DNA from 4 places in the Pontibacillus sp. ALD_SL1 genome. Region 4 is predicted to be linked to each of the others. Evidence: riboswitches for the same ligand, from Rfam matches in the RefSeq annotation. Region 4 holds a riboswitch; each other region holds the start of a gene.

Region 1 (7,529 bases), 220 kb from region 4:
CTCCGGTAATGAGCGCTTGGTCGCCTCCTTCTGATTTTGCCGCTTCTCTAAAGGCATCGGTGTGCGGAACAAGGTCAGAAGGGCCTATTTTTATATAAGGGTGAATGGTCGGGACGACTTGGCTAATGTTACCGGCGTCCGTAGAGCCAATTCCTTCGCGGCCCTCGTTTACGTAATCCTCTCCAAGGGCTATAGCTTTCTCGCGGAAAACGAAGTCAAATCGTTCATTTAACACAAGGTTGTCGACTCCGTTTTGAATAGGTGTTACCTTAACGCTTGCTCCGGTTGTGAGGGCTGCTCCTTCTGCGATCCGTTTCACTTTGGCTGTTACTTCATTACAAGCTTCACGGGTGGCTGCTCGAACGAAGAAGCGAGCTCTGGCGTAATCTGGGACTATGTTCGGTGCAACTCCACCGTCTAAGATCACTCCGTGAAGGCGAACATCGTCTGTAACGTGCTGACGAATCGCATTTACCCCATTAAAGAGTTGGATCACGCCATCTAAAGCGTTGATTCCATACTCTGGTTTAGCAGCCGCGTGAGCCGATTGACCGAAGAACTCAAAGTCTAGCGGGTCAACTGCTAGGGACTCTGATGTTCCGTTTGTCTGATTTGAAGGATGAATCATCATGCAAGCATCTAAATCCTGAACAAGTCCGTGCCTGACAAATGTCCCTTTGGCACTGCCATTTGGTCCCCCTTCTTCAGCAGGAGTTCCAAGTACAACGACTTCACCCCCAGTTTGGTCTAGAACTTTACTGAGCGAGATCGCTGCCGCAACGCTCGTTGTGCCGATAATATTGTGCCCGCACGCATGACCGAGTCCAGGCAATGCATCATACTCAGCAAGGAACCCTATTTTAGGGCCCTTCTCCGTCCCTTTTTTACGGGCAATGAAAGCTGTATCATGTTCTGGGATTTCCCGGGTAACTTCAAATCCTTCTTGCTCTAGCAATCCACATAACGTTTCGCTTGCGTAATACTCTTCATTACCGATCTCTGGATTCTCATGGATTCGGTGACTTACATCCAGGTATACCGCCGCTTGGCCATCCACATACCGCGTGATTTCTTGTTCTAATGTTGTTTCCAAAGTACTCATGCGACTCACTCCTTATTTGAAATTACCAACCAATTTTCTCTAGTGGTACGAATGTTGGAATTAGAGAATCGTTGTATGTTTCACGGATATGCTCTGCAATTTCTTCCGTTTGATAGATTTCTACAATCTTCTGATACGCTTCTTTATCGGCTTCATCTGCTCTTGCCGCAATAATATTGATATAAGGTGTTGCAGTATCTCCTTCAATGAAGACCGCATCGTCGACCGGTACAAAGCCTGCTTCTACAGCAACTCCGTTGTTAATTACACTTGCAGCCACATCCGGCAGCACGCGAGGCGTCTGAGCCGCAACAACTGGTGTGAATTCTATATTTTTTGGATTCTCTTTTATTTTGTCTAAAGAACCATTTCCATCGAAGTCATCCGGAAGTCCAATTAAACCTGACTTTTCAAGTAACAGAAGTGCTCTCCCCATGTTTGTTGCCTCTTTTGGAATCGCGATGGTGCTTCCTTCTGGAATATTCTCAAGATTATCGTATTCTTCTGAGTAAACTCCCATAGGAGCAATAAGCGTCGTTCCAATTGGTTCAAGATCAAGGTCATGCTCTTCAATAAATGAATCGAAGTAGGACACCGTTTGGAAGGCATTTAAATCAATATCACCATCAGCTAGAGCTAAGTTTGGTCTTACATAATCCGAAAACTCAACAAGTTCAATCTCGATGCCTTCTTCTGCAGCTTTTTCTTTAATCGGCTCCCATAACGGAACTCCAGAACCATTTAAACCGATCTTAACGGTCGTTGTCTCCCCTTCTCCTTGAGCCTCTGTACTACCACACCCTGCTAGAGCGGCTCCTACTGTTGCTAATAGTGCTATGAATAGAATGATTTTTTTCTTCATATGTAATCTCCTCCTTTATCGTCTGCGTACAGCTTTTGAAATGTAATTTCCTAACGTTTGAACCGTTTGAACAATGACTACCAATAAAATAACGGTTATAATCATGACGTTTGTTTCAAATCTTTGATACCCATATGAAATAGCCAAGTCACCAAGACCACCACCTCCAACAAAGCCAGCCATTGCTGATGCGCCAACTAATCCAATGGTTGCGATGGTAATATTTAAAACAAGAGAACTTAATGCTTCTGGTAAAAAGACGCGGTAAATGATTTGCCAAGGCGTTGCCCCCATCGATTCTGCTGCTTCCACAACACCTGGATTCACTTCTAGTAAACTACTCTCAACAAGCCTGGCAATATAGGGGGCTGAGAAGAATACAAGAGGCACAACGGCTGCTGCTGTACCGATTGAAGTACCTACGATAAAACGGGTAATCGGTAAGATTGCTACTAATAAGATAATGAACGGGATCGAACGAAAGAAGTTCACTATACCGTTTAATACTTTAAATAAAGGACCGTTTTCAAGAAGTCCGTTCTTTCTCGTTACGACTAGAGAAATGCCAAGGGGTAAACCTATTACAACCGCAAACAGTAAAGCGATGGCTACCATAACGATTGTCTCTTGTGTTGCTTCTAAAATCTTCGGCCAAAATGTGGCTAAATCAACTTGCATCTCGCGTCACCTCTTTCACTGTTACAGATTGCTGGATAGAATGAAGAGCTTTAAAGATCTCTTTCTCTCCTCCAATAAATTCGACGATCAGACTCCCGAATGGTTCGCCTTGCAGTTCGGTAATCTGCCCGTATAACACGTTCACTTCAACCTGATGCTGAGTAGCAGCCCGGTATAGGATTGGCTTTGAAGCTTGTTCCCTTAAGAACGTCACCCTGTATACGTGTCGGGTACTATCTAAGGCTTGTAGAATTGATTCCGGAATCTTATCGTTCATAACCGAGCTGACGAAATTCTTCGTTGTCTGGTGCGCAGGACTTGAGAAGATATCAAAGACGGTTCCTTCCTCAATCACTTTTCCAGCTTCCATAACAGCCACACGGTCGCAAATCTCACGAATGACCTGCATCTCATGCGTAATCATTAAAATGGTAATATGGTATTCTTCACGAATTTGCTTCAAAAGGTCTAAAATTGACTCGGTTGTCTGAGGATCCAGAGCTGAAGTGGCTTCATCGCAAAGTAGCACTTCAGGAGATCGAACGAGTGCTCTTGCAATACCCACTCGCTGCTTCTGCCCTCCAGAAAGCTCCTCCGGATATTTCCCTGCCTGATCTGCTAACCCGACAAACTCGAGGAGCTCCTTCACCTTTCCTTCCACTTGCTTTCCTTTTTGTCCATCGAGCAAAAGTGGAAAGGCCACGTTTTGGTAAACGGTTTTTGATTCTAACAAGTTAAAATGCTGAAAGATCATTCCAATGCGACGTCTCTCTTTTCGTAGTTTTGATTTTGGTAACTGAGTCAGATCCTCACCGTCTAGCTTCACTTCTCCTGATGTTGGACGTTCAATTAGGTTTACGCATCGGAGAAGAGTACTCTTACCCGCGCCACTAAATCCAATGACGCCGTATATTGCTCCTTTATCAATTGATACATTGACGCCGTCAACTGCTCGAATGGTTTGATCGTTTTTCTTGTACACTTTCTCAATATTATGTAACTCGATCATGTTGTTTGCCTCCTTTAATTAAACTAAAACAGATCTGAATACTTGGTTTATAAGCTAAAAATGCCCTTTTTCCTCCTCATCTGGTAAACAAAAAATCCCCTCTTCTTAAAATAATAAGAAGAGGGGATTTACGTATATGTAGATCCGTCTCTTCTCATCTTTCAAGCCTAAGCTTGAAGGAATTGGCACGGTGTTCTAATCGAATAGAATCCGTTGCCGAGGTTTCAAAGGGCCATTCCCTCCACCTCTCTGGATAAGAAGATTGTTTTAAAATGTGTTTTTCGTTAATCCATATACTACAAGGAGCAGTTAGAATTGTCAAAGGATTTTTAATAATTTAATAGTTAAAAATTTTATTAACCTTTTATAAGCTTAACTCACTATCCCCAAATAAACATCAGATAACCATTAAAGGCAGCTAAGCCTACACTTAATAGAAGTGTCAAAATAGGAGTAATCTTGCCTTTCCCTTTCTCTTGGATTACTCCCACACCCCCAACAACAAGGCCAATAATGGCTGTATATCGTGTTAAATGAGAGAAGGTCACAATCGTTAACAGTCCCTCCATAGAACCTACAATAATAAGAGCAAGCAACTGCCCTACAAATATGGCTAACATAAATAATGAAATCTTTCCTGATAATGCTTTTGGCACCGGTATTCCCTCCTACAATGGTTTATGTAAGGGAATACCCTTATCTGTTGAGTATTATTCCTTAAGAGGACAGTTTTTAACAAGTTAATCACCTTCCATAACAAGTCGTACTCACAATCATATCTACAGCTTTAAAGGGGCTCACGATAATAAACCCGTTACCTTGCCTCAGGAGTCAATAATCGATACAATATGATGTATGAAAATACCTTATCATCCACCAATAGAAAGTGTTACACTTACAAAAGTTTTGCAGGCACTTAGCGAACCGAACCGAGCAAAAATTGTTCGATGTCTGCGGGATACACATGAGAATAACTGTACCCACTACACGCTTCAACTTCAATTACCAAAGTCAACTGTATCTCATCATATAAAAGTATTACGAGAAGCTGGTTTAATCCAGGCCAGGATTGTAGGAAAGGAGCATTTTTACTCCATACGAACGGAAGAAATCGAAGGGAAATTCCCTGGATTACTCGATGCGATCGGAAAAGTAAATGAAGAAGATTTGTAGCGTGACTTGAGAACCCCCTTTTTAGGCGGTTCTCTTTTTTTGTTTGCATTCCACTAACCGAGGTGCTATAGTTTAAAACAGTTCGATGGTTTTCGAACAATAAAACTATTAAACAAAGGATGTTAATCATGAATAATATTCTAGTTATCAATGGTCACGAACCATACCCAATTGCTGAGGGCCGTCTAAATAAAACGCTTTTCGATGAAATTGTAACCAAGCTCTCCACAAAATATGACGTTCAAACAACGATTGTAAGTGAAGGATATGATGTAAAAGAAGAGCAAGAAAAATTCAAGTGGGCAGATACCATCGTTTTCCAAACCCCCATGTACTGGTTCAGTCTTCCGGGCGGGACTAAGACATATATTGATTCCATTTATGAACCAGGCGTTTTCTTTGGAGGTGGAGAAAAATACGGAGACGGTGGACTTATGCCAGGAAGAAAGTACATGTTCTCAACAACCTGGAATGCTCCAAAAGAAGCGTTCAGCAATAGCGAAGAGTTCTTTAAAGGGCAAGATCTTGAAGGAGCCATTGACCACCTTCATAACACACAAAAATATGTTGGTATGGAACCACTGAAAAGTTTCGGTGCCTTTGATGTCATTAAAAACCCTGACATTGATACGTATATGACAGAACTTCGCCAGCATCTCGCTGAAGTGTTCGGCGTTTAATGTTTGATATAAAAAAGGAGAGAGGCGCTCAAAGCCTCTCTCCTACACATGTATGATTTTTACAAAGGATCCTTTCATGGCTTTCTTATAAGCCTCTTCCCCCATGAGCTTCACTTTCTCGGATTGTTCAGACACCCTGATAAGATTACCATTGCTCATGATTAAAGGATCAATCAGCCTGACTTTCCCTTTTCTATGTAGATCATATTCCTGGTCATTCTCTATTACAGAAACAGAGTGACGGAGCTGCCTCAACCACATATGCACACTCGCCTCATTACAAGAATGAAGCAGATCCAAAACCTCACGATCTGTCTTTTGAAAATCGTTTAATGTAATAACACCTTTGTCTAAAGCGGCCTTTAATGCACGTGCAAGACGATCGTAACCGAATATGTTCAGAGGATGCATAAAGAAATTGATAACTTCTTTATAGTAAACCTCTACAAACCACTCTGCACATTCGGCATCGGCTACATACATTTTACCCTTATACACATGTAACTTGGTTAGAAACGTATCAATTTCCCCCTTTTCAATATGCCCGTACTGATACATATCTCTTAATGTATAGTCCACACGATCTGCACAAAGATCAGGAGCAGATTGTTCTAGTAACGTCCACTGCTCATCATTCCCAAGAAGATCCAGTGCGCTGTAACCATGTCTCTCTAAGATGTCTGGGATTTCTGAATGTTGAATAATTTGTTCATAAATTTCTTCATGATAGTCCTCCTCTTTATTGTCGATAACAAAGTCAATAACGTGTGAAAAAGCCGTATGAGACACATCATGAAGTAACCCTGCAATCTGTTCCTCAAGGCTCCCTCCTAAACGTCTAATCAGCAGCATTACACCAATAGAGTGTTCATATCTTGTCACGTTCCAACTATCATTAACGAGGACACTTGCTCCTCCTTGATAAATCCCCTTCAAACGTTGAACAAGTGAACTATTGATTAATTCTTCAAGTATCCCTTCAACCACAGCGGTTCCATAAATCTGATCTGTAATCCGCATTCTATCCCTCGCTTTATTTCCGATTAGACTCTTCTAATAATTGGTCAACTTTCTTCTCCAAACGATCTAAGCGCGCCACGAAATTTCTCTTTATGATCCCCTTTATAAACAGTGTTAAAGATACCAAAAACATAACGATCAATAACACCACAACAAACAACATCATAACCCCAGGCAACCCCACACCAGACATCCCTCTCCCCTCCCCCTTTCCTTATTATAGAATACCACCCCTACACCACCATATAAAGCAACACAACGTACCAACCGCGCTTTAATGCTTCAGAGCATTAACGGGTGTCTGACACCCTTTAGTACTGCAGAGAACCACCGGGTGTCTGGCACGCTTTAGTATGTTGAAGTGGATTTGGAGTTTAAATGTGAGGATATTGGTGAATATATATGAGGATACCGTCGGTGCGAAACTTGTTATTTACTAAATATGTAAAAATAACCTTTGATATTAGGTTGAAAACATGTTAAATTTTTGTAAGGTCATAGATTTAAAATCGTGACAATTCTATGAATAAAGGGTACATTTCATAGGCAATTTGGCTAATTTGAGCACTGTTCCCATTGACCTTTCTCAAAATAAATCTATAATGAAATTCTAAAGAATTTGTAAATGTAGGATCTCAAGCACTTTGACTATACAGATAAAAAGCACGATATCCTCAATCAGAATCTATCATGGAACCAGGCGATCAAAGGAGGATCACACATGAATAAAAGAGTAGACCGGTTGCTACAAAGTGGACTATTCTTCTTTCTCATAGCTACCGTACTGCTATGGGCCAAATCTTATTTAGCTTTTAGATTTTCGTTTTCCTTAGACTTAGAAAATACCATTCAAGAATATATTCTGGCTCTTACACCACTAGGGTCCATATTGTTCTTCTTATCACTAAGTTTCATCTTTCCAAAGGCGAAGCGAATTAAAGCATTTCTAACCTTGTACTTCATCATGTCGTTTGTTCTGTTCGCAAACGTCGTGTATTACCGATT
Region 2 (7,529 bases), 110 kb from region 4:
CTGTTATGGAATTAATTAATAATCTACCAAGACCCGGCCAGCTGAAGATTGTTTCCGTAATAATGGAGCCACTCAATAAGAATCCAAACTGTAGTCCAGACATGGTGACGACCGGAATGAGTGCATTTCTGACTGCATGCCGATTGATCACTTTAAATTCGGTCAAACCTTTTGATCGCCCTGTGCGGATGTAATCTTCTTTTAACACATCCATTAAAGACGACCTCGTGAAGCGCGCGATAATAGCCGCCACACCTGCTCCGAGCGTAAAGGATGGAAGAATATACGTTTCTAATCCACCTATTCCTCCTGTTGGGAACCAGCCTAGCTGAACAGAGAAGAGTTGAATCATCATAAGCCCAAGCCAAAAGGACGGAATCGATACACCAGATACCGCAAGAAACATGGAAAAGTGATCTGGCCATTTGTTCCGTTTAACAGCTGAGATAACGCCAATTAAAAGACCAAAGATAAGCGCCCATGCCATACTAGCTAGTGTCAGCCTAAGGGTAGGACCGAAGCGCTCGACTAACATGTCTAAAACAGGGCGCCCCGTTACAATCGACTGTCCTAGGTCGCCTTGAAAAAGATTCCCCATATAGTCAATATACTGCTGATACAGCGGCTGATCTAATCCATACTTTTCACGAATATTTTCAATTTCTTCAATCGTAGCGTCCGTACCAGCGATCAGTCTCGCAGGGTCACCTGGTATTAAGTGAACGAACATAAAGGCAATAAGAGATATAACAAACAACAGCGGAATCATACCCAATATCCGCTTCACACTATACTTCAGCATGAGCTCCCTCCTTTTTTTCGTATATAAGCAATGAAAGAGGCTGAGCTAATCGCTCAACCTCTCCTTGGTTATTCTGATACGATTTCTGCTTGTTTAAGATCCATAACGCCTGAAGAAAGCATGGTTAAGCCTTGAACGTAATCCTGCTTTCCGTAAAGAATATCTGGTACGGCAAGAGGTACCCAAGGGGACTCATCCCAAATGATCTTTTGCGCCTCAGCGTAGTATTCACCGCGCTCTTGGTCATCAGCAGTGGACAATCCTTTTTGAAGCAGTTCATCCACTTTTTCATTCTTATAGTAAGCTGTGTTGTAGGCGTCAGGTGGGAAGGAATTGCTGCTAAATAGCGGGCGCATACCCCAGTCCGCATCCGCTGTAGATGGAGACCAACCACCGTTATAAAGTTCTAGTTCAGCGTCTTCAGGATTGTCGACACCCCAAATTTTATCGCCTAACGTTCCACCTTCCATTGGTACAACATTTAATGTTACACCAACTTGACTAAGCTGCTGTTTATAGAATGACATCATTTTTTGTTTCAATGAGCTTGTACCGCCCCAAATTGTTGTTTCAAAACCATCTGGATAACCCGCTTCAGCTAGTAGTTCTTTAGCTTTTTCTGGGTCATATTCGTAAACCTCTTGTTCTTCATAGTGTTGGGTATTCGGAGCAATAACTGATTTCGTCTGAGTTGCATAGCCGTCGTAAACCACTTTAATGTATGCTTCTTTATCGATTGCATAATTCATCGCCTTACGAACTTTCGGATCATTAAATGGTTCTTTCATCGTGTTCATAGAGAAGTACTTAACAACAAGAGATGGTTTCGTTTCGATGGAAACGCCCTCTTCTTCTTTAAGAGTTTCAACTTGGTTTGGTGCTACAGGGAAAGCGAAATCTGCTTCTCCTGTTTGAAGCATCGCAACGCGAGAACCACTCTCTGGTACTGGTTTAAATTCGATTTTGTCTACTTTCGGTAACCCTTCCTCACGGTACTCTTCGTTCTTCTCCACCGTTAGATGGTCGCCACTTTTCCATTCTACGAATTTGAATGGTCCCGTACCGGCCGGGTTACGAGCAATATCCTGATTGCTTTGTTCTAAAGCTTTCGGACTAATCATTCCAGCAGCTGGGTGTGCAAAGTTGTTCGGCATCGCACCAAATGGTTCTTTCAATGTCACTTTCACTTCATATTCGCTAAGGACTTCTGTTTTCTCAACGAGCTCAAATAAAGACGCTCGACGAAGCTGACTTTCCGGATCTGATAAACGATCTAAGTTTGCTTTCACAGCTTCCGCATTGAAAGGCGCTCCATCATGGAACGTAATGCCTTCTTTTAATGTGAATGTAAATTCTGTTGAGTCTTCATTCGCACTATAATCTTTCGCTAAGACAGGAACGATGTTTAAATCCTCATCAAAACCCAGCAAGCCTTCGTAAATGGCAGACTGTGCAGAGTATGATTGGTTGTCGTTCGTGTCATGCGGGTCTAAACTAGTAAAATTACTCTCCACCGCAATCGTTAACCCTTCTTCACTAGAAGGAGGTGTAGTTTTGTCTTTATTTTTTGATGATGTGTCTTCCTCCGTATCTCCACCGTTGCTGCAACCAGCAACGACAAGTACAAGAGTAAGAAATAAGACCGTAAATAAGCGTGATAACTTCAAAAATGACTCCCCTTTGTTAATTTTTTAATTGATTATGTACACCATCACTAGCTATACTATAATAGCATGTAATTCATATCAAATTACTTGGATTTTATAATAGAAGTATCTGGTTGTCAAAATAAAAATTTAAAAGAATTTAACAAAAGGAGCTCACTCCGTATGAAACCACTTATCGGAATATCAGGAAGTATGATTATCGATCAGGGTGGTCGATTCCCTGGTTACGACCGCGCTTATGTAAATAATGATTATGTTCAATCCGTATTACGTGCAGGTGGAGTTCCGTTTATTCTCCCTGTTCTTGAAGATGACGAAACCGTTCAAGCGCAAGCTTTAGCCATGGACGGACTTGTTCTTTCGGGAGGACAAGATGTAAATCCGCTGCTATACAATGAAGAGCCTCGTCCGAAACAAGGCTCCCCTTTTCCAGAACGTGATCACTCTGAAGCGATCCTAGCAAAAGAAATGATTCGTCAAGGAAAGCCGGTGTTCGCTATTTGCAGAGGCGTTCAGATCTTAAACGTCACTTATGGTGGTTCGTTATATCAGGACGTATCTTATATGGCCCAAGAACCCCTGAAGCATGATCAGTACAACAAACCATGGCAAGAGACTCATACAATTACAACAGAACCAGAAAGCATAATGCGGGAACAATTTGGCGAGAAAACCATTACCAACTCCTTTCATCACCAATCGATTAAAGAGGTCGCTCCAGGGTTTAGAGCTACGGCTTTCGCAGCTGATGGAGTGATTGAGGCAATTGAAAAAGAAGACGAAGAAGGATTTGTGATCGGTGTACAATGGCATGCTGAAATGATGACAGCCAAGCATAAACGGATGCAGCAGCTGTTTAACCGATTCGTTAAAGAAGTCATTCAAGTAAAAAAATTCTGATATCTTATTGCATGATGAACCAATTTTATGTATAGTATAGAGAAAATTATAGTTAAACACTTTCTTATTTCTTATTCAGAGAAGCCGAGGGAACTGGTCCGTTGACGCTTCAGCAACCTATCTTAAATGATGTGGTGCTCCTTCCAGCAAGTGATGAATCACTTGAAGATAAGAAGAAGTGCACCTTACCCACAAAAGGCTCTTCTTCTGAAGAGCCTTTTTCTAATGCTAAGAATACGTTCATGCACTAAAGCACTGATGGGTGTCTGGCACCCTTTGTCGCACTAAAGCGTTAACGGGTGTCTGGCACGCTTCACTATACTAAAGGAGTTGAAGGGTACTATGAGACGATATCAGGCAGAAACAGAATTTGCACAGACGGGTAACCGTAGCGAAAGTACAACAGGTACGGTTAATCCCCCATTATATTTATCTACAGCTTACCGACATGCAGGAGTAGGCCAATCGACTGGATATGATTATGTACGTACAGGAAACCCGACTCGTAATCTATTAGAGGATAAGATTGCTCAGCTTGAGAGCGGGCGTGAAGGGTTTGCGTTCAGCTCAGGGATGGCTGCAATCCAAGCTGTCTTTTCCACTTATCAACCAGGCGATCATTTCATCGTAACTCAAGATGTGTACGGTGGATCTTATCGTTTATTCGAAACACACTTTAAGAAGTTTGGACTTTCTTTCTCTTATGTGAGCGGGAGTAGTAAAGAGGAATTTGAAGCCTGTATAACTTCCAATACAAAAGGTTTCTTCATTGAGACACCGACGAATCCCCTTATGCATCAAGTAGATATAGTAGATATGGCGGAGGTTGCCAAGAAGCATGGACTTCACCTTATTGTAGATAACACTTTCTACACACCGTATATCCAGCGACCAATAGAACTTGGTGCCGATCTTGTCATTCACAGTGCGACCAAATACATCGGTGGTCATAATGACTGCTTAGCGGGTCTTGTTGTCGCTCAAGATGAAGACATTTGCACTTCTCTACGCCTTGAGCAAAATGGGTCTGGAGCTGTATTATCTCCATTTGATAGTTGGCTTCTTATGCGTGGGTTGAAAACACTCCCCCTTCGTATGAAACAACATGAACAAAACGCAAAAGAGCTTGTCACGTTTCTTTCTGAACACCCGCTTATCAAAGACGTGCTTTACCCAGGGCGAGGTGGTATGATCTCCTTCCGTGTCACTGAAGAAGCTTTAGCTCCTAAACTACTAGAATATTTTGAGCTTGTAACATTTGCTGAGAGTCTTGGGGGCGTTGAGACCTTCATTACCTATCCAGCTACACAAACACATGCGGACATACCAGAAGAAGTTCGTTCTAGTTACGGAGTCTGCAACAGACTACTCCGCCTTTCAGTAGGGATCGAAGCAATCGAAGACCTGACAGCCGACTTCGAACAAGCCCTTGAAAAAGCAAATCAAAGCCTAAGCACAACAAACTAACCAACCAAAAGTGCCAGACCCACATCATCGCTTTAAAGGGATGACGCGTGTCTGGCACCTTCTGTATCTTTAAAGCAATAAAGAGTGTCAGACACCCTTTACTGTTGTAATGTACGAAAGCTTCATTAGAGTGGTTAGATTTTGCCGATCATGGTGGTGGAGATTTCTGTTATAAATGCAGGATAATCTATGTCTAGTAATATTTCGCAATAGTTATTAAAGGATTCATTCACTTGGGGTTGATCGCGAAAATCTGCCACACTAACCCCCGTTGTCAGGTAGGAAGACTCTTCAACAGTTACGTTACGTTTAACACTTTTAAACAAAGAGGGATTAGAAACGTAAACAATTGTTATTAAATCATGCATAGGAGCTCCGTTTAAAGATGGCCTTTGTTTCTTATAAAAATCATAGTAAGGCTCGTATAATTGACCAATTAAGGAGCCAATCTCGGTTATGGATTCATTTTGGATACTGTCTACAAGACTAGGCGTTATAATCCCTTTCATCGAAACATTTAGGGGACAAAGTACAATCTTATTCGGCCCAGTATTGTCTAAGACAACGTTTGCTGCAACAGGGTCCCCGAAAAAAATTAGCCTCAGCATAGGGAGTCACATTGCCAGGAACTAAAAAAGCCCCACCCATAATCACAACCCGCGATGTCCTCTTCATCCTTTCAGGTGATGTAATATAAGCCATTGCCAGAGACGTAAGACGTCCCATATTCACAATAACCAAATCCTCTGATTCATCGATAATTTCAAATACTTTATCGAAGTTATATAACGTAAATTTCTCGATTTCCGTTTGGATATTCCCCAATCCGCTTATTCCATGAATCTCCTCATAATACGTAGGCTCATCCCCAGAAAATGACCGAGCAGCGCCGCTGATTAGAGGGATGTTCTCTTTCTTCATTTGCTTCAATACGTAATAAGCGTTTCGTGTAACTTTCTCTTTAGAAACATTCCCAAACCCTGCCACAACGCCTACAACACGAATATCTGGATGATTAAATGCATACAAGAGCGCAAACGTATCGTCCACTCCTATATCCGTAAAGATCAGCACATTTGTCACACTAGACCCCCTTCTTTTCATCTTTTTTCACTGTATGTTTGCATCTAAAAATCGTGATAATCTCCTGGGTATTAAACATAAATGTAAAAACATTTCAAGCAGTAAATATGTCCCATTTTATACATTAACTCACATGTATATGTTTCTTTATGCTAGGTTATGTATTCGTCACAATCCCTTCTATGCTTTACTCAGGCGCTCTAGCAGTATTGAAACTTTTTGACATTCCTTCATTATTAAACTTATCTTATACACAATCCGTATGGCTCGTCATTTGGGTTATTGGTATAATAGGTGCTATTTACGCAATTTTCGGCGGACTTGGCTTATCCGACACTTGTAGCAAACGTGCTGCCTTCTTACTTAAATGGCTTTTTCCTAGCTGTTTTACTAGGAGCGGTCCTAAGCTCATTTAACTCATTACTAAACAGTGCATCCACAATGTTTGCTTTTGATATCTATAAAACAAGCATTAATAAAAACGCTACCGATCAAGAGATGATTCGAATTAGTAAATGGGTTGGAACCCTTATCGCGTTAGCAACATTTTTCATTTCACCTATGCTCTTAAATGCACCAAATGGGTTATGCGATCTCATCCGTAAATTTACCGGATTCTTTAACATCCCTATTATTACCATTGTGTTAATGGGTGTTTTAGCGAAGAAGATTCCAGCCATTGCTGCTAAATCAGTGGTCATCTTCCACGTGTTTGCGTATTACTTAATGGTGTAGGGATTCGAACAGTTATTCGGACTAAGTGTATCCATTCACTTTATCCACATCTATGGCATTCTATTTGCTACTGAATTAGCAATCATGCTCATTATTGGTTTCGTCAAACCAAGAGAAACAGCGTATCAAATGCCACACAATCCTAGCGTAGAGATGACACCTTGGAAATACGCTATGCCTACTTCGATCTTCTTGTTCGCATGTGTCGGTCAAACGTATATCGTATTCTCTCCTATTGGGGTGGCTTATACTGAAGGCATTGTATCCTCTTCCTTCTGGCCAGCTACAGCAGCTCTCGCTGGGCTTACGATAGTCTGCATGTTATTCAGCCTTAGAAGTTGGAATGAGAAGTATATGAAGTCCACTTCTTCTCGTTCTCTAAAACAAAAAGGTAAAAATCTTAAGGAACAATGGGGAGCATCTTCCACAAGCGATCAAGTTTATTCCTCTCAAAACAGCAAATAATTTTTAATTAAAAAAGAGCGCTGCTCCCAAGGATCAGCGCTCTTTCTACTTAGATAAAGGTGAAGCATCCGTAACAGAAGACGTAGCGTCCTCTTTTCTACTTAAATAGATGCCTGCGATTAATAAGAATGTAGAGATAAGGAAGATGTACATCCCCGTTGAAGCCAAGTTAACTCTTTCCCCTGAAATATTGCCCGACTTACTTATCATATAAGCTATGATAGACACAGAACCCCCGATAGCGCTACCATACCCAGTGAGTAGGCGAATCGATCCCCTTCTTATCACTTGGAAAACAGGATACACGAAAAAAACTAAGAATATATATCCCTGCTGCTGAAAGCCATTCTCAGATAAGATCCCTGCATCTACCCACGCAAAGAAAAACGATAGAACTGCCATAGCCAATG
Region 3 (7,529 bases), 1.5 Mb from region 4:
CGGAACATATTGATAGCTTAAATAATGTTGCAATGCTTCTGTATTTACTAATTCATTTTCCTGTAGCAGCGTAATGCTCTTCTTCTCTGAAGCGAAATATGTGCCACTATGTTGTTCACTATAGAATAATGGCTTAATGCCGAATGGATCACGAGCTCCGTAAAATGTTTGCTCTTCCTTATCCCAAATTAAGATCGCGAACATACCGCGCAGATAAGAGAACGCTCCTTCTTGCTTATCCTTAAACAATGCCGCAATAACTTCTGTATCTGATTCTGTTTCAAATGTATATCCTTGTTTCTGAAGGTCTTCACGAAGTTCCACATAATTGTAGATTTCTCCGTTAAACACCATCCAAATTTTTTCATCATCATAGCTAAGAGGCTGATGGCCACTTTCTATATCAATTATACTTAAACGGCGAAAGCCAAAAGATATGTAATCATCATGATAATACCCTTCATCATCAGGGCCACGATGAGTGATAATATCGTTTCTTCGCTTAAAAGACTGTTTTTGTTCTTCATCTACTGGAGATGGAACGTCTCGAATAACACCAATAAAACCGCACATACGAAGATCCTCACTTTCATTCTCACTTTGATATTTCAGTTTATCACAAAATGGCTATAACTTTCAGATCGCCCCCGGCATCCTTAAGTTTTCGGGGCGGGTTCCCTGTACATTTGTTTCTATACACCACAAGTATTCGTTATACCCGTGAATTTATAGTCGGTAACATCTAATTCAAAATTACACCATGATTATGACAGACTCTAATATTTTATCATGTTTTCGCATAAGGGAGGACAAGGATTACAATTCAATGATAAAAACAATCGCAGTGAAACAAAAAGAGCACGGAATTACTATGCAATTCCGTGCTCCTACCTATACTATAAGTTTGCTAGTTGTTTTAACTCTTCTGCTTTATCCGTTTGCTCCCATGGGAACTCAACATCTGTTCGGCCAAAGTGACCGTAAGCTGCAGTGTCACGGTAGATTGGGCGACGAAGATCAAGCATTTTGATAATGCCAGCTGGACGAAGATCAAATTTCTCACGTACAGCTTCAACTAATGCCTCTTCTGAAACTTTCCCTGTACCAAATGTATTGATTGAAATCGACACAGGTTGCGCAACACCAATGGCATAGGCTAATTGAACTTCGCAAGAATCTGCTAATCCGGCGGCTACAATGTTTTTCGCTACGTAACGAGCTGCATAAGCAGCGGAACGGTCAACTTTAGTAGCGTCCTTACCACTGAAGGCTCCACCACCGTGACGTGCATATCCGCCATACGTATCTACTATAATTTTACGGCCTGTTAAACCAGCATCCCCTTGAGGACCACCGATTACAAAACGACCTGTTGGATTAATGAAGTATTTTGTTTGTTCATCAAGCAATTCTGTAGGAACAATTGGAGCAATAACTTGCTCTTTTAGATCCTTTTGAATTTGCTCTAGCGTTATTTCTGGGTGATGCTGCGTGGAGATAACAATTGTGTCAATACGAACAGGATGGTCATGTTCGTCATACTCTACAGTAACCTGGGTTTTGCCATCAGGGCGTAGGTAAGGAACTGTTTCATCATTGCGCACGTCAGACAAACGTTTCGCCAATTTGTGAGCTAAAGAGATCGGAAGGGGCATAAGTTCAGGCGTTTCGTTATTTGCATAACCAAACATGAGACCCTGGTCTCCTGCACCAATATTCTCAATTTCCTTATCAGTCATTTGACCTTCTCGTGCTTCAAGCGCTTCGTTTACCCCTGCAGCAATGTCTGGTGATTGTTCATCAATTGCCGTAAGTACTGCACATGTTTCTGCGTCAAAACCATATTTGGCACGTGTATAACCGATTTCCTTAATGGTATTACGGACGATTGATTGGATATCCACGTACGTATTTGTTGAAATTTCTCCTGATACGAGAACTAACCCTGTTGTAACTGTCGTTTCACATGCTACACGAGCGTTAGGATCATTTTTTAAGATTTCATCTAGTATGGCATCAGAAATTTGGTCACAGATTTTGTCAGGGTGCCCTCCTGTAACTGATTCTGATGTAAACAAGCGGCGGTTTGCAGCCATTCCCTCAAACTCCTCCTTTAAAATACTCTTATCTTTGAGACGGAACTCATCACCCAGCTATCTATTCAGAAAAAAGTAAAACAGAGTTATGTAAATTCTTTTTATATATGAATTTACACCGATCTATTCTATCGACCTGGAACAGTTTCGTATATTGTAAACGAATGAAAAAAATACATGAGAAAACGTCGAAATTCGCTATATCCAGCAAATGCCGATGACTTTCAATATACCTTAGAAAGCGTTTAGAAACCTTTCGAAAGTATAAAAAATCCCTTCCCATAACGAGCAAAGGGAAAGGGTCCATTCGCTCTTATCGTTCAAGGAGGTCTTCCTTGCATCAGGTTAGCACCTTTTCATCTAAGGATGACGGTTGCTGGGTTTCATAGGGCCTGTCCCTCCACCTTCTCTGGATAAGATAGTTTCCGTTCGCGACTTATCATAACGTTTTAGCCCTTCTATGTCAACTGAATATAGAGCGTTATCATTGCTTTATTGAATGTTACACGAGCACTTTTTCACTCAAGTATAAACGTGCGAATTTAGACACTTAGAAATTCATTGATAAACGGGGTTGCTGATTATAATTGACTTTGGAATACGGAACATTAAACCAAGGAAAAAGGTGAGTTGACATCGAAGTAATATATTATAGAAGTAAAACGCTTGTGCATTTTTCCATCTCCGACACCTCAGTCATTCTATTCATTATAACTTTTCACCTTTTCTTTTACATTTACAGTCACAATTTTGCCGTAATTTCATTATAAAATAGTATGGACTAATAAAATGAATGTGTTATACTAATGACACATTGAGTCTGATCCTATTCAAAAGATTGTATAGCCCAAGAACAAGAAGGGTTAGATCTCAACTTGGATTCGTCATTAAAAAATGATTTTGTTAGGTTCACTATCAAAGTCAAAAAATATTAAATAAAGGCAGGTTCTTGAGCATGAATACGGTGAATCAAGCGTCCATAATTAAAGAATTAATTACACAACCTAATGTGTTAACCAATTTGTGTGTGGGAGAACTCGTTGAAAAAGTTCTTCAACGTAACGAGGGTACACTAACTGCTACAGGAGCGATCAGAGCCGAAACAGGACGTTACACCGGCCGATCCCCTCAAGATAAGTTCATCGTTAAAGATGAGGTTTCAAAAGACACAGTTGATTGGGGTACCGTGAACCAACCCATATCAGAAGAAATCTTTGAAAACCTTTATCATAAAGTCGTAGATTTCCTAAAAGAAAAGGAAGAAGTATTTGTTTTTAATGGCTTTGCCGGTGCAGACGAACGCTACCGATTACCTATTCAAGTAATCAATGAATTTGCTTGGCATAACTTGTTCGCCCACCAACTATTTATACGCCCTACTGAGGACGAATTCGCCGATCATGTAAGCGAATTCACGGTTATCTCTGCCCCTTCCTTTAAAGCAGACCCCGCTCAAGATGGCACACGCTCCGAAGCCTTTATTATGGTGTCATTTAAACATCGCGTGATCCTTATCGGAGGGACCGAATATGCGGGGGAAATTAAGAAATCGATCTTTTCAGTTATGAACTACCTACTACCGGAGAGCGATGTTCTACCTATGCACTGTTCAGCTAACGTAGGGAAAGAAGGCGACGTGGCATTATTCTTCGGACTCTCGGGTACAGGGAAAACTACCCTATCTGCTGATCCCGAACGTCGACTAATCGGCGATGACGAACACGGTTGGTCTAACCGCGGAGTCTTCAACATTGAAGGTGGATGCTATGCAAAGTGCATTAACCTTTCTGAAGAAAACGAGCCGCAAATCTATAAAGCCATCCGGTTTGGGTCTGTGCTTGAGAATGTGATTTTGCATCCTGGCACAAGGGAACCGGATTATGAAGATACAACTCTAACGGAAAATACACGTGTAGCTTATCCAATCCAGAACATCCATAATATTGTTGAACCTAGTATTGCAGGTCACCCTAATACAATTATATTCTTAACAGCTGATGCTTTCGGCGTGTTGCCACCGATTAGTAAACTGACAAAAGAGCAGGCGATGTACCATTTCCTTAGCGGTTACACAAGTAAACTAGCAGGAACTGAACGTGGTGTTACTAGTCCAGAAGCAACGTTCTCTACATGCTTTGGTTCTCCATTCCTTCCAAGACATGCTTCGACTTATGCAGAAATGCTTGGAGAGAAAATAGATCAATTTAACTCTAACGTCTTCCTGGTTAATACAGGATGGACCGGTGGAGCTTATGGAGAAGGTCACCGCATGAAACTATCTCACACTCGCGCTATGATTCATGCTGCACTAGAAGGTGAGCTTAACTCCACTGAAACAGTCATAGACCCCATTTTTGGATTAGAAATACCAGCTCACTGTCCTGGAGTTCCAGACGATGTGCTGATCCCGAAACGTACTTGGAAAGATGAAGCACAGTATGAAGAAAAAGCTCATGAACTAGCTACTAAATTTCATGAGAACTTTAAGAAATTCGACGGGGTCAGCGAAGAAATTCGCAAGTCAGGCCCTACCTTTACAAAATAACTATTGCTCCCACATCTCCAAACATATATATAACGGCTATCCCATACTGGGGTAGCCGTTTCTATTTCTTTAACCAATCTGTTAATTGCTTAACAGTATGACGATTTACTTTTGGGGGGAAATAATGATCTAACTCATAATAAATCCAGCTCGTATGAGGAATTTCATGTTTTTGTAATTCTTCTTCCAAAAGCCTTGCATGGTCAACAGATACATTTTGATCCTTAGCTCCATGAATAATACACACAGGAGTCTCCAGATTTTTTATAGACGTAAGTGGTGTTCTGGCCACAAACCTTTCAGGGAATTTATTAGGGCCTCCCCCAACAACACGCTTTAGCATCCTCCTTAAGTCAACACGCTCCTCATAAGTTAGGGCCACGTCTGTCACTCCTCCCCAACAAACCACTTTATGAATACCAGGGACTTCAAGAGCCGTCCATAATCCCATAACTCCCCCACGAGAAAACCCAAATACATTCACTTCTTCATTCACCATAGGATGATTAAAAAGGACTCTGGCCCCATTATGGCCATCTTTACGATCACTTAAGGCAAAATCTTCTCTACCTTCTCCCCCCATATTGCCACGATAGCATGGAGCAAAGACAACGAAACCGTAAGAAGCAAATTGAACAATCCTACCGATTCGAACTTTGCCAACACCTTTAATACCGCCGCGGAGATATAAAAACCCCGGATATTGTCCTTTCTCTTTCGGTTCTACTAAAAAACCTTTCACCTTTAACCCATCGCTCCAATACGTAACAAGAAATACGTGCAACTTAGGATGAGGAGAAGGGTATCGTTGTTTTGAAATAATCGTTCCATCTTGCATAAAAAAACTCCTTTATAGGCATTCACACAAATTTAACAGCCACATACGATAACGTATCCATTTAGATTGATCTTACAGGAGGATTATTGGTAATGAAAAAAATTCGTTTGCTTTTATATGTTTCGTTAGTGGCTTTACTTACATTCCCCTTAGCTGCATGTTCTCAATCACCAACAACGATTAAGGTAGCAGAAGTGACGCGGTCTATATTCTATGCCCCGCAGTATGTGGCACTTGAAAAGGGTTTTTTTGAAGATGAAGGTCTTGATGTGGAGTTAACCACTACTTGGGGCGGGGATAAGACAATGACGACCCTTCTTTCTGATGGTGCGGACATTGCTCTTGTAGGCTCAGAAACATCAATCTATGTTTATGCCAGAGGAGCTTCAGACCCAGTCATTAACGTTGCCCAACTTACTCAAACAGATGGAACGTTTCTTGTTGCCAGAGAGGAGCAGCCAGAATTTAAGTGGGAAGATCTAAACGGAAGCACCTTCCTTGGTCAACGTAAAGGCGGAATGCCTCAAATGGTTGGAGAATATGTGTTGAAAGAACAAGGCATTGACCCAAAAGAAGACCTAACATTAATTCAAAATGTTGATTTCGCTAACATTCCGAATGCATTTGCTTCTGGCACAGGTGATTATGTACAGTTATTTGAGCCAACAGCAAGCATTTTCGAACGAGAAGGTAAAGGTCATATCGTTGCTTCCTTTGGGGAAGAGTCAGGGCACGTGCCTTACACAGTATTCATGACAAAGAACAGTTTCTTAGAAGAAAAACCTGAAGAAATGGAGAAGTTTACACGCGCTATTTACAAAGCTCAGCAGTGGGTTCAGGATCATTCTGCCGGAGAGATTGCTGATGTCATTCAACCCTATTTCGAAGACACGGAAATTGATTTAATTGAAACTGTAGTTGATCGCTATAAAAGCCAAGGCTCTTATGCAGAAAATCCAGTACTCGATGAGGATGAATGGAACAACTTAAAAGCGATTATGGAAGAAGCAGGAGAACTCCCTTCAGACGTGGATCATAACACGCTTGTAAATACAAAGATCGCGGAAGATGTAATGAAATAAGGAGGAGTGTGTAAAATGACTTTCCTCAGCCTAAACCATATTACCCACCAATACTTTTCGAAACAAGGGTTTACGAAAGCCATTGAAGATGTCTCGCTTTCCATAGAGGAAGGACAGTTTGTTTCCTTCCTCGGCCCTAGCGGCTGTGGAAAGACGACACTTTTATCCATCATAGCAGGACTATTAACTCCCACCGAGGGAACCGTAACCATTCAACGACAGCCTAGTTCAAATACCAACATTGGATATATGCTACAGCAGGATTACTTATTTCCATGGAAGACGATCCAAGAAAATGTGTTGCTTGGTCCTCACATTCAAGGTAACATCACGGAAATGAAAAAAGAGAAAGCCATTCAGATTTTGGAAGAGATCGGTCTTGAAAGCGTCGTTAAATCTTATCCTAGTCAACTTTCAGGCGGGATGCGTCAAAGGGCTGCTTTAGCAAGGACCTTAATGACAGATCCTAAGCTATTACTCCTTGATGAACCATTTTCAGCATTAGACTATCAAACAAAATTAAAACTCGAGAATTTGGTCTCTCAGATGCTAAAGCAATACGGAAAAACCTCCTTACTTGTTACTCACGATATCGGAGAAGCGATTGCTATGAGTGATACTGTTTACGTCCTTAAAGCACGTCCAGGTAGAATCGCAAAAACATTCCAAGTTCCTGATCATTTACGTACGTTAACACCTTTTGAAGCAAGACAGCATGCTGATTTCAATGACCTATTTCAAACTATATGGAAGGAGCTAGATCAGCTTGAATCGGAATCCATCAACTGATGAAACACGTTTTCAGCAGCATTTAAAGAAACTACAAAAAGAAAAGCGTTCAATAATGATATGGCAATTGATTATATTTACTAGCTTCTTTAGCCTATGGGAAATGAGCAGTCGCCTAAGATGGGTCGATCCGCTTCTTTTCAGTTCACCTACTAAAATTGGCGATTTGCTTTTAACCA
Region 4 (7,529 bases):
ATTCCTCATTTAGAAGATGTGTTTATGTACTGGGTGAATGAAAAGGAGCAGCGTTATGTGGACCATCGCTAAGTTAACATTTAAAGAGATTGTATCCAAACGGATTTTCCTTATTACGATGATTATGACAGCGGTCTTCCTTATTTTATATGGCGTAGCGATTCACTATGCAGTGAAAGACTGGGAAAGTTTTGGGGCCTCAACGGTAGACCAAATGATGCAACAGCAGCTGTTCTCATCACAATTACTTAGTGTTGGACTTTATTTCTCTTCGTTCATTGTTGCTTTGCTCTCTATTTTATCTAGTGTCAGTGCAATTGCTAGTGAAATAGATAGTCATCAAATAGATACGTGGCTAATGCGCCCCATAACTCGTACACAATTTCTTTTAGGTAAAGTCATCGGACTTGGAGGTCTGTTGATTGCTTACGCGGCTTTATTGTTTGCGGGTATCATCATTTTGCACCAAGGCATAGGGGGCGAAGTTGTATCCCTTGATTTCTCAATTAGCCAGATTGCAAGTGCTGTATCAACGTATATGTTACAACCTCTAGTTTTAGTGACATTAGGTGTCATGTTAAGTAGTAGAATGACAACCCTAAATGCAGGGATCGTGTTAATCATCCTATACGGATCTGCCTTCATTGGAGGATTTGTTGAGCAAATTGGAACCATAATGGAAAAGGGGGCACTTGTGAATATTGGAATTATCTCAAGCCTTATTTTTCCTGTAGACGCCATGTACCGAAAAATGACGGTATTCTTATTTGATACAGCAGATAATCCCGTCAGCCTTGCTCAGCAAGGGATGTTTGCAAGTGCATCAGCTCCTAATAATGTGATGATTCTTTATACCATTATGTACGGATGTATTGCGCTTGCAGTAGCGATTACATTATTCCGGAAGCGTGATGTATAGGGGGGGGCACATGGGGAAGTGGTGGACCATTTCATTATTTACGATTTTCTTTTTGTTTTTATTATTTGTATTTACAAAGCGAGAGACATTGGCAGGGCAATTGTTAGGTGTTGACCCTTTCTTATAGTTCTAAAGGGATAAAAAAATGACGGGATACATGTATCCCGTCATTTTTAGTAATTTTACGCAGATTTTTTAAAGCGTGGGAACCCAATTGCAATTGCTATGAGACCTGAGATTGCAATTAATATAGGATAGAAAGAATACGGTAGTAATTCTATTGGCGATAGGCTACCGATTTGGGCTGCTGTTAATAATTGCGCTCCATATGGGATTAAGCCTTGGATTGTACAAGAGAATATATCTAGTAAACTTGCAGACTTTCTGGAATCAATCTCATACTCGTCAGCAATGTTCTTTGCCAATTGTCCAGTCGTAATTATAGCAATTGTATTATTTGCTGTAGCTAAGTTTGTAGTGGCTACAAGACCGGCGATACTTCCTTCGGCACCACGTTTAGAGCGAATTCCTTTTGTAAGGGTATGGAGAAGGAATTGAATGCCGCCATTGTGTTGAATCATAGCTACGATTCCGCCAATTATTATTGTAAGGAAAATTAATTCCGACATGGAGTTAATTCCTGATGTTATGTTAGACATAAAGGCATCAAGAGAATAATCACCACTAATTCCTCCAATTATTCCTGATAAAAGAATACCTCCAATGAGCACGGCCATCACATTCAGTCCTGCTAACGCACCCACTAAAACTCCGACATAAGGAATCACTTTTAACCAGTTGAAGCTATCTGCATCAACAGACGATGTTCCGCCTGAAGTGATCACGATTAACAATATAATAGTCGCAATAGCTGCAGGGAGAACGATGAAGAAGTTGGCTTTGAACTTGTCTTTCATTTCAGTTTTCTGTGTTCGAACCGCCGCAATTGTCGTATCAGAAATGATGGATAGGTTATCACCAAACATTGCACCACCAACAACAGCTGCAAGTGATAAGGCTGCAGAAAAGTCTGTTTCGGCACTAATACCGACAGCAATTGGTGCAAGTGCACTTATTGTGCCAACCGATGTTCCCATAGAAAGTGAAATGAAGCCAGCAATAATGAAGACTCCAACAATGATTAAGTTTTCAGGAAGATAAGTTAATGCCAGGTTTACTGTAGATTCTACGGCACCAATGCTGCTTGCCACCGATGAGAACGCACCGGCTAATATGAATATGAAGACCATAATCATGATGTCAGGATGGCCTGCACCTTTTGCAAATTGCTCCACTTTTTCGAAGGTTGGCTTCTTACGATTTTGTAGAATTGCAACAATCGCTGCAATTAGGGCTGGGATTAAGATTGAAATATAATAGAAATCACCTGTTACTATGCCAGATCCTACAAAGATAACTAAGAAAATGAGTAAGGGTAATAGAGCAAGTGGATTCCCTTTGTTTATATTCATGTTGCTGCACCTCTTTCTTGCTTGTTTAAATTCTTGTGTAATGGAAAACACTAGCCATGTATCATTAAAAAAGCCCTCTTCTTAATCAGAAGAGGGCTTTATATTTAGAGCTCCTCTTCTCATCTATCAAGTGTAACCTTGCTGGATTTGGCACAGCACTCATTTGCAATGAGCCCGCTGCCGAGACATCGTAGGGCCAGTCCCTCCGCCTCTCGTGATAAGAAGGAGTATTCACTTTTTGTTTTACATGCAGTACCTAAGTTTACTTATAACGTGGTTTATTGTCAATGAATGAAGAAAAAATGAGGTGTTGATAGGTTGGTGAAGAGTGAATGAAGAGACTCGTGTTGTGAGAAAAGTAAACTTTTTGGGAACAACTCCCTAAGTATACGTATGTTTAAATCTTGTACGAAAGTTTCATTTTCTTATAATCCCTATATTTACCTATTACAGTAAAAATGAAGTAATGAAGGGATCTTGTTGTATTATTATAAAAAATATGTCTTTTTTGAAAACAAATTGTAATATAAACGTAACTTTATGACAAACAAACTTTTGGTAGAATAGTCGTAGAAGAAAAAACAGACGATACTAGAAGAAAATGGAGTGGGGAATATGTTGAAGAAAATTGTAGCTTGTGGAATGGCTGTAATGTTTACGTTTAGTGGTGCATCAGTAGCTGGGGCGGCTAGTCAAGATGATTTGTTAAGTGTAGCTAAGAATCATATGGGAGTACCTTATGTATTTGGTGGTCAAAGCCCTAGTGGATTTGACTGTTCTGGATATACACAGTATGTCTTTAACAAAGTGGGTATCTCAATCCCTCGTACAACTGGAAGTCAAGCCACAGTAGGACAAGCAGTTAGTAAAAGCAATATGAAGCCAGGAGACCTAGTATTCTTTGAGAACACATATAAAGCAGGCATCTCGCATGTCGGAATTTATGTGGGTAATAATAAGTTTATTAGTGCTACCTCTAGCAAGGGGATTGATATTGTCTCTCTTAGCAATCCGTACTGGGGTCCTAAGTTTTCTACGGCACGTCGTGTAGCAGGGTTAAATAATGTAGACAGTTTATTTGCAGATGTGGATGAAAATCATGTTGCTTATGAAGCGATCAAAGCTTTAGTTAGTAGTGAGATTATAAAAGGATACCATGATGGTACATTTAAACCTAACCAAGATGTTACTAGAGGGCAAGCAGCTGCTTTATTTAACAGAATCATTGAGCATGAAGCTTCTGATAAAACAACATTCCCAGATGTAGATCCTAATCATCAATTTGCTAATGATATAGCAGCTATGAAAGAGCTAGACATTATTAATGGCTTCTTAAACGGTGAATTTAAACCAAACGAAACGATCACATTTAGTGAAATGACTACGATGGTTTTAAATTCGTTTGAAGCATCAGGTATTGAAAAGGATCAAAGTGTAAAAAGCTATTCCGCAGAAAATGTATCTCGCGCTGATTTTTCTTCAACTTTATATGACACACTTTATCAACACCAACAGTAAGTCTATCTTACACGTACGGTTATATATCCTCTTTGGTTTCAAAAACCAAAGGGGTTTTTTTATGATTTATTCTATTAATACCCAGGTTAATGGTGCTATAAACTCGTAGAGATCAATCATTACGCAATTTTAGTTATAGAACATAGCTTAATATACGTTTACCATCATTTAATAGGTCAAATGAACTTAGCAAAAATAAGGTTTGAGCCATAAGAACTAGTCCTCTAGTACCTAAAATTATCAGAATATTGATATATTTCTAATTTTTGATTATGATGAATGTAACTTACATCCCATATTCCAAATATGTTTGGGAAAAAATGCAGATGTAATACAGCCTTTTTGGCTATATTGATAGATAGACTTTCCCAAACGAGAAAATGGATGTGAGAGGGGTAGTCTCAACATTTGAAGCATACACTCTAGCAAAGGAGGATGCTTCAGTAGAGAGTGAGTTGATTCAAATCTTAAAAGGGTCTGAAGTGGGCAAAACAATCAAGTTACATCGGTTAAACCAAAATCGTACTCTTGAAGAAACGGCTCAAGGTATTTGTTCGATTTCTTACTTAAGTAAAATCGAAAATGGGCTTACGAAATCAAGTGAGGAAATTGTTCAACTGCTCTTACATCGCCTGGATATTCCAGTCGAAGTACTAGAAGAAGGCGTAGATGAGGAGTTACTCGAGCAAGAACTACACGAATGGTATACCGTTATCATGCAAAGAGAAACGGACCAGGCAACAGAGTTATATGTAAAGTTAAAGCAAAAATTGAGCACACTCTCAACTCCTAGTATACTAGCTTTGTTTAAGTTGTATGAGGTTCGCTATCATTTGTTGATGCGTCATTTTGCAGAAGTGCCGGTCTTATTAGACAAGTTAGAGAGAATGCAAGATTTGTTTGAGGAAAAACATCAGTACTATTATATAAAGTTCTCTGGCCTTTATCATAATATGCAAGAGAGATATCGAGAGGCTCAGCAATATTATAAGAAGGCGTTAGCACTTGTTCACCAAAATACGCTAAGTGATAGTGAACGAGCTGATTTGTACTTTATAACAGCCATTAATGAATCATCTCTTCAAAATGTGACTCTGTCCCTTCATTACGCAAGATTAGCGTTAAATTTATACACGATTCAATTCGATTTTAAAAGAAGTGGAGATTGTCAGATTTTACTTGGGATTTGCTATAAGCGGATTCACCAGTTTGAACAAGCGGAACAGTGCTTTCAGCTGGCGGTAAAGGCAGCGGGAAACTTGCAGAGTTCTTACTTAAAAGGGATTGCTTACCATAACCTCGGAGCTCTTCATGCAGCTCTCAAGCATCATGAAAAAGCAATTGATTATTTTGAAAAGAGTTTAGTGTTTAAAGATGATCATAACGTAAAAGGAAAGCTAACAAGTATTGCCTCCATTGTGGAATCGCTTTTTGAGTTAAGTGAACGAGGCAGGGCGTTGGAATGGATCGATCGAGGATTAATTATGATCCAACAACAGAACGATTTCCAAATTCTACGCTATTATTTTCAGGTATATAAATACCGAGTTCTTGAGGATCTCATTAGTCTGGAGCATTATTTAAAAGAAACAGTCATTCCTTATTTTATCGATAACGAGAATCAGTTCTATATCGGACTTTATTGTGAACTGTTGGCTGAGTGCTTACAAAAACACAAAAGGTATAAGGATGCTTGTTACTATCTAACTCTAGCTAATGAATCATATAAAAAATTATCAATTACGTAGAGGGAGAGTGGGGAAGTATGAAAAAATGGATGATTTCAGCTTTAGCAGTAGGGGCAATTGCATTTTCGGCATTGGGAGGCTTCACAACAAGTCAATTATCACTTGATGAAGAACCAGAACCAACAACAATTGAATTAACAGATATTTAATACTAAAAATCCCCTGGCTCTTATGAGCCAGGGGATTTTGATTTGTATTGGAGGAGGTATTTTGCTCAAAACCATCCTCGTTAGGAAGAGTGAACGGTTGATCTTGAGTTAATTGAAGTTGTTTTTCTGTTATTCATGACTTTGTAAAGATACATAACAATAAACACAAACAGACCCATCACAAAATATAACGGTTTATATCCTAGTAGGGAGACTACGACTCCCAAAACATAAGATCCAGTTGCAATTCCTATATCAAAGAGTGTAAAGAATGTCGCTGTTGCATGGCCGCTTCGGTGTTGATCAGCAGATTGAATAGCTAACGTTTGGAAACAAGGCACAAGACTCCCGTAGCCAAGACCGATTAGTGTAGCTGACAGCAAGAGCATAAAGGGAGAAGTTGTCATACTTAAATTAAATAAACCTAAAGCAAAGAGGCCTAGAGACGGATAGATGACAATGCTTGGACCTCTAGAGTCAAAGATGCGCCCGACGAACGGTCTCGAAATGAGCATCGCAACAGCAAATACAGCAAAGAAAAAACTTGCTGCTTCTAGTAATCCAAGAGATTTCGTATAAATAGAAATATAAGAAATAACACTAGAGTAGGTGAAAGCTAGTAAACTTCCTACTAATGCAATGGGTAAAGCATTTATTTCAAATAAATCATGAAGGGTTATTTTCTTCCTCTTGGAAGTTTCTTTCATAACGGGAGCAGCTACAAAGCTAGTGAATAGAAGAGCTCCAGCTAAAAGGGCACCAAGTACAATAAAGAGTGTTGAGAATGAGATCCAATTTAAAAGCGATAAAGCCAAAAAAGGACCTGCAACAACGGCAAGATTCATCGACATAGCAAAATACCCAAGTCCTTCTCCGCGTCGGCTATCAGGTATAATGTCTGCAGCAATTGCACCAGCTGCTGTAGTGGCAATGGCGAACCAAATACCGTGAAAGAATCGCAAAGCTAATAATAAGTAAAAACTAGTTGCTGCTACATAAACGAATGTAGTCAACATAAATAGTAAAAGACTTATTAGAAGCATTTTTTTCTTTCCGAAGTCTTCTAAAAGTTTTCCGGAAAAAGGTCTTACAAGGATAGCCGATAGTAAAAACAATGTAACAATTAAACCTGCTTGTGCTTCTGTTCCTTGTAGATCATCTGTCACAAAAATCGGTAAAGTGGTTAACAGAGCATAAAAGGTTAGGAATAAAAAGAAATTGCTTAAGGAAATGAAAAGGAAGCTTTTCGTCCATATTGGTAATTTTGTTTGTGTCATAATAAGTCCTCCTATGGTGCTTCGTTTCCTGATGGAATCTCGATTTTAAACACCAAGGAACATCATAGGCTTATCAAGAATCTTTGTAAAGGTATATGCTTTTAAAGGGTTCCATATAAGCCCCCCCCTTAGGTGGAAGACTTGAAGCTGAGATGTTTAAGCCGGAAAGGACCGTTATGTTTGATGAGTGGTTGGGCTAGCTCGGGGACAACTCGCTTTCCTGCGGGGAGCTGGGAAGCCTCCTCGTTCGCTTGCGCTCTCTGTGGGGTCTTCCCTAGGCTCCTTTTCCCGCGGGAGTCTCGCAGTCCCCGAGCAAGCCCTGGCTTTATAGAGGTGAACGGCCTCGCAGGTCGCATCAGGAGCTCTGAAGTCACCCTATATGGCATGTTTTCGTTTACCCTAATATGGTAAAGGTGGGCCTGGAAACTGCGAGACTCCCGTGGGCA

The links. A riboswitch is a leader RNA that binds a small molecule or an ion and turns the genes downstream of it on or off. The one in region 4 is predicted to bind S-adenosylmethionine.
Positions count from the first base shown of each region.
Region 1: linked by a shared signal. The riboswitch ahead of IMZ31_RS05940 (methionine ABC transporter ATP-binding protein) and the one ahead of IMZ31_RS07050 (Na+/H+ antiporter NhaC family protein) in region 4 are both predicted to bind S-adenosylmethionine.
Region 2: linked by a shared signal. The riboswitch ahead of IMZ31_RS06450 (methionine biosynthesis PLP-dependent protein) and the one ahead of IMZ31_RS07050 (Na+/H+ antiporter NhaC family protein) in region 4 are both predicted to bind S-adenosylmethionine.
Region 3: linked by a shared signal. The riboswitch ahead of metK (methionine adenosyltransferase) and the one ahead of IMZ31_RS07050 (Na+/H+ antiporter NhaC family protein) in region 4 are both predicted to bind S-adenosylmethionine.

Region 1 covers NZ_CP062974.1:1,177,875-1,185,403, reverse strand. Annotated here, with positions in the region: gene IMZ31_RS05955 (M20 family metallopeptidase) at 1-1,102, opposite strand, end outside; gene IMZ31_RS05950 (MetQ/NlpA family ABC transporter substrate-binding protein) at 1,125-1,964, opposite strand; gene IMZ31_RS05945 (methionine ABC transporter permease) at 1,980-2,642, opposite strand; gene IMZ31_RS05940 (methionine ABC transporter ATP-binding protein) at 2,632-3,651, opposite strand; SAM riboswitch class I at 3,803-3,911, opposite strand; gene IMZ31_RS05935 (hypothetical protein) at 4,032-4,307, opposite strand; gene IMZ31_RS05930 (ArsR/SmtB family transcription factor) at 4,507-4,824, shown strand; gene IMZ31_RS05925 (NAD(P)H-dependent oxidoreductase) at 4,953-5,504, shown strand; gene IMZ31_RS05920 (HD domain-containing protein) at 5,547-6,524, opposite strand; gene IMZ31_RS05915 (DUF4083 family protein) at 6,538-6,717, opposite strand; gene IMZ31_RS05910 (LTA synthase family protein) at 7,246-7,529, shown strand, end outside.
Region 2 covers NZ_CP062974.1:1,281,725-1,289,253, reverse strand. Annotated here, with positions in the region: gene nikB (nickel ABC transporter permease) at 1-802, opposite strand, end outside; gene IMZ31_RS06460 (glutathione ABC transporter substrate-binding protein) at 871-2,469, opposite strand; gene IMZ31_RS06455 (gamma-glutamyl-gamma-aminobutyrate hydrolase family protein) at 2,632-3,369, shown strand; SAM riboswitch class I at 3,438-3,544, shown strand; gene IMZ31_RS06450 (methionine biosynthesis PLP-dependent protein) at 3,712-4,836, shown strand; gene IMZ31_RS24625 (nucleoside hydrolase) at 4,971-5,444, opposite strand; gene IMZ31_RS24620 (nucleoside hydrolase) at 5,374-5,919, opposite strand; gene IMZ31_RS24430 (sodium:solute symporter family transporter) at 6,214-6,654, shown strand; gene IMZ31_RS24425 (hypothetical protein) at 6,739-7,119, shown strand; gene IMZ31_RS06430 (hypothetical protein) at 7,165-7,529, opposite strand, start outside.
Region 3 covers NZ_CP062974.1:2,902,818-2,910,346, forward strand. Annotated here, with positions in the region: gene asnB (asparagine synthase (glutamine-hydrolyzing)) at 1-573, opposite strand, end outside; gene metK (methionine adenosyltransferase) at 897-2,096, opposite strand; SAM riboswitch class I at 2,407-2,516, opposite strand; gene pckA (phosphoenolpyruvate carboxykinase (ATP)) at 3,052-4,641, shown strand; gene IMZ31_RS14725 (alpha/beta hydrolase family protein) at 4,703-5,479, opposite strand; gene IMZ31_RS14730 (ABC transporter substrate-binding protein) at 5,572-6,561, shown strand; gene IMZ31_RS14735 (ABC transporter ATP-binding protein) at 6,577-7,350, shown strand; gene IMZ31_RS14740 (ABC transporter permease) at 7,406-7,529, shown strand, end outside.
Region 4 covers NZ_CP062974.1:1,395,394-1,402,922, forward strand. Annotated here, with positions in the region: gene IMZ31_RS07040 (ABC transporter ATP-binding protein) at 1-72, shown strand, start outside; gene IMZ31_RS07045 (ABC transporter permease) at 56-919, shown strand; gene IMZ31_RS07050 (Na+/H+ antiporter NhaC family protein) at 1,102-2,391, opposite strand; SAM riboswitch class I at 2,508-2,615, opposite strand; gene IMZ31_RS07055 (C40 family peptidase) at 3,007-3,909, shown strand; gene IMZ31_RS07060 (helix-turn-helix domain-containing protein) at 4,296-5,657, shown strand; gene IMZ31_RS24630 (hypothetical protein) at 5,675-5,806, shown strand; gene IMZ31_RS07065 (MFS transporter) at 5,887-7,083, opposite strand.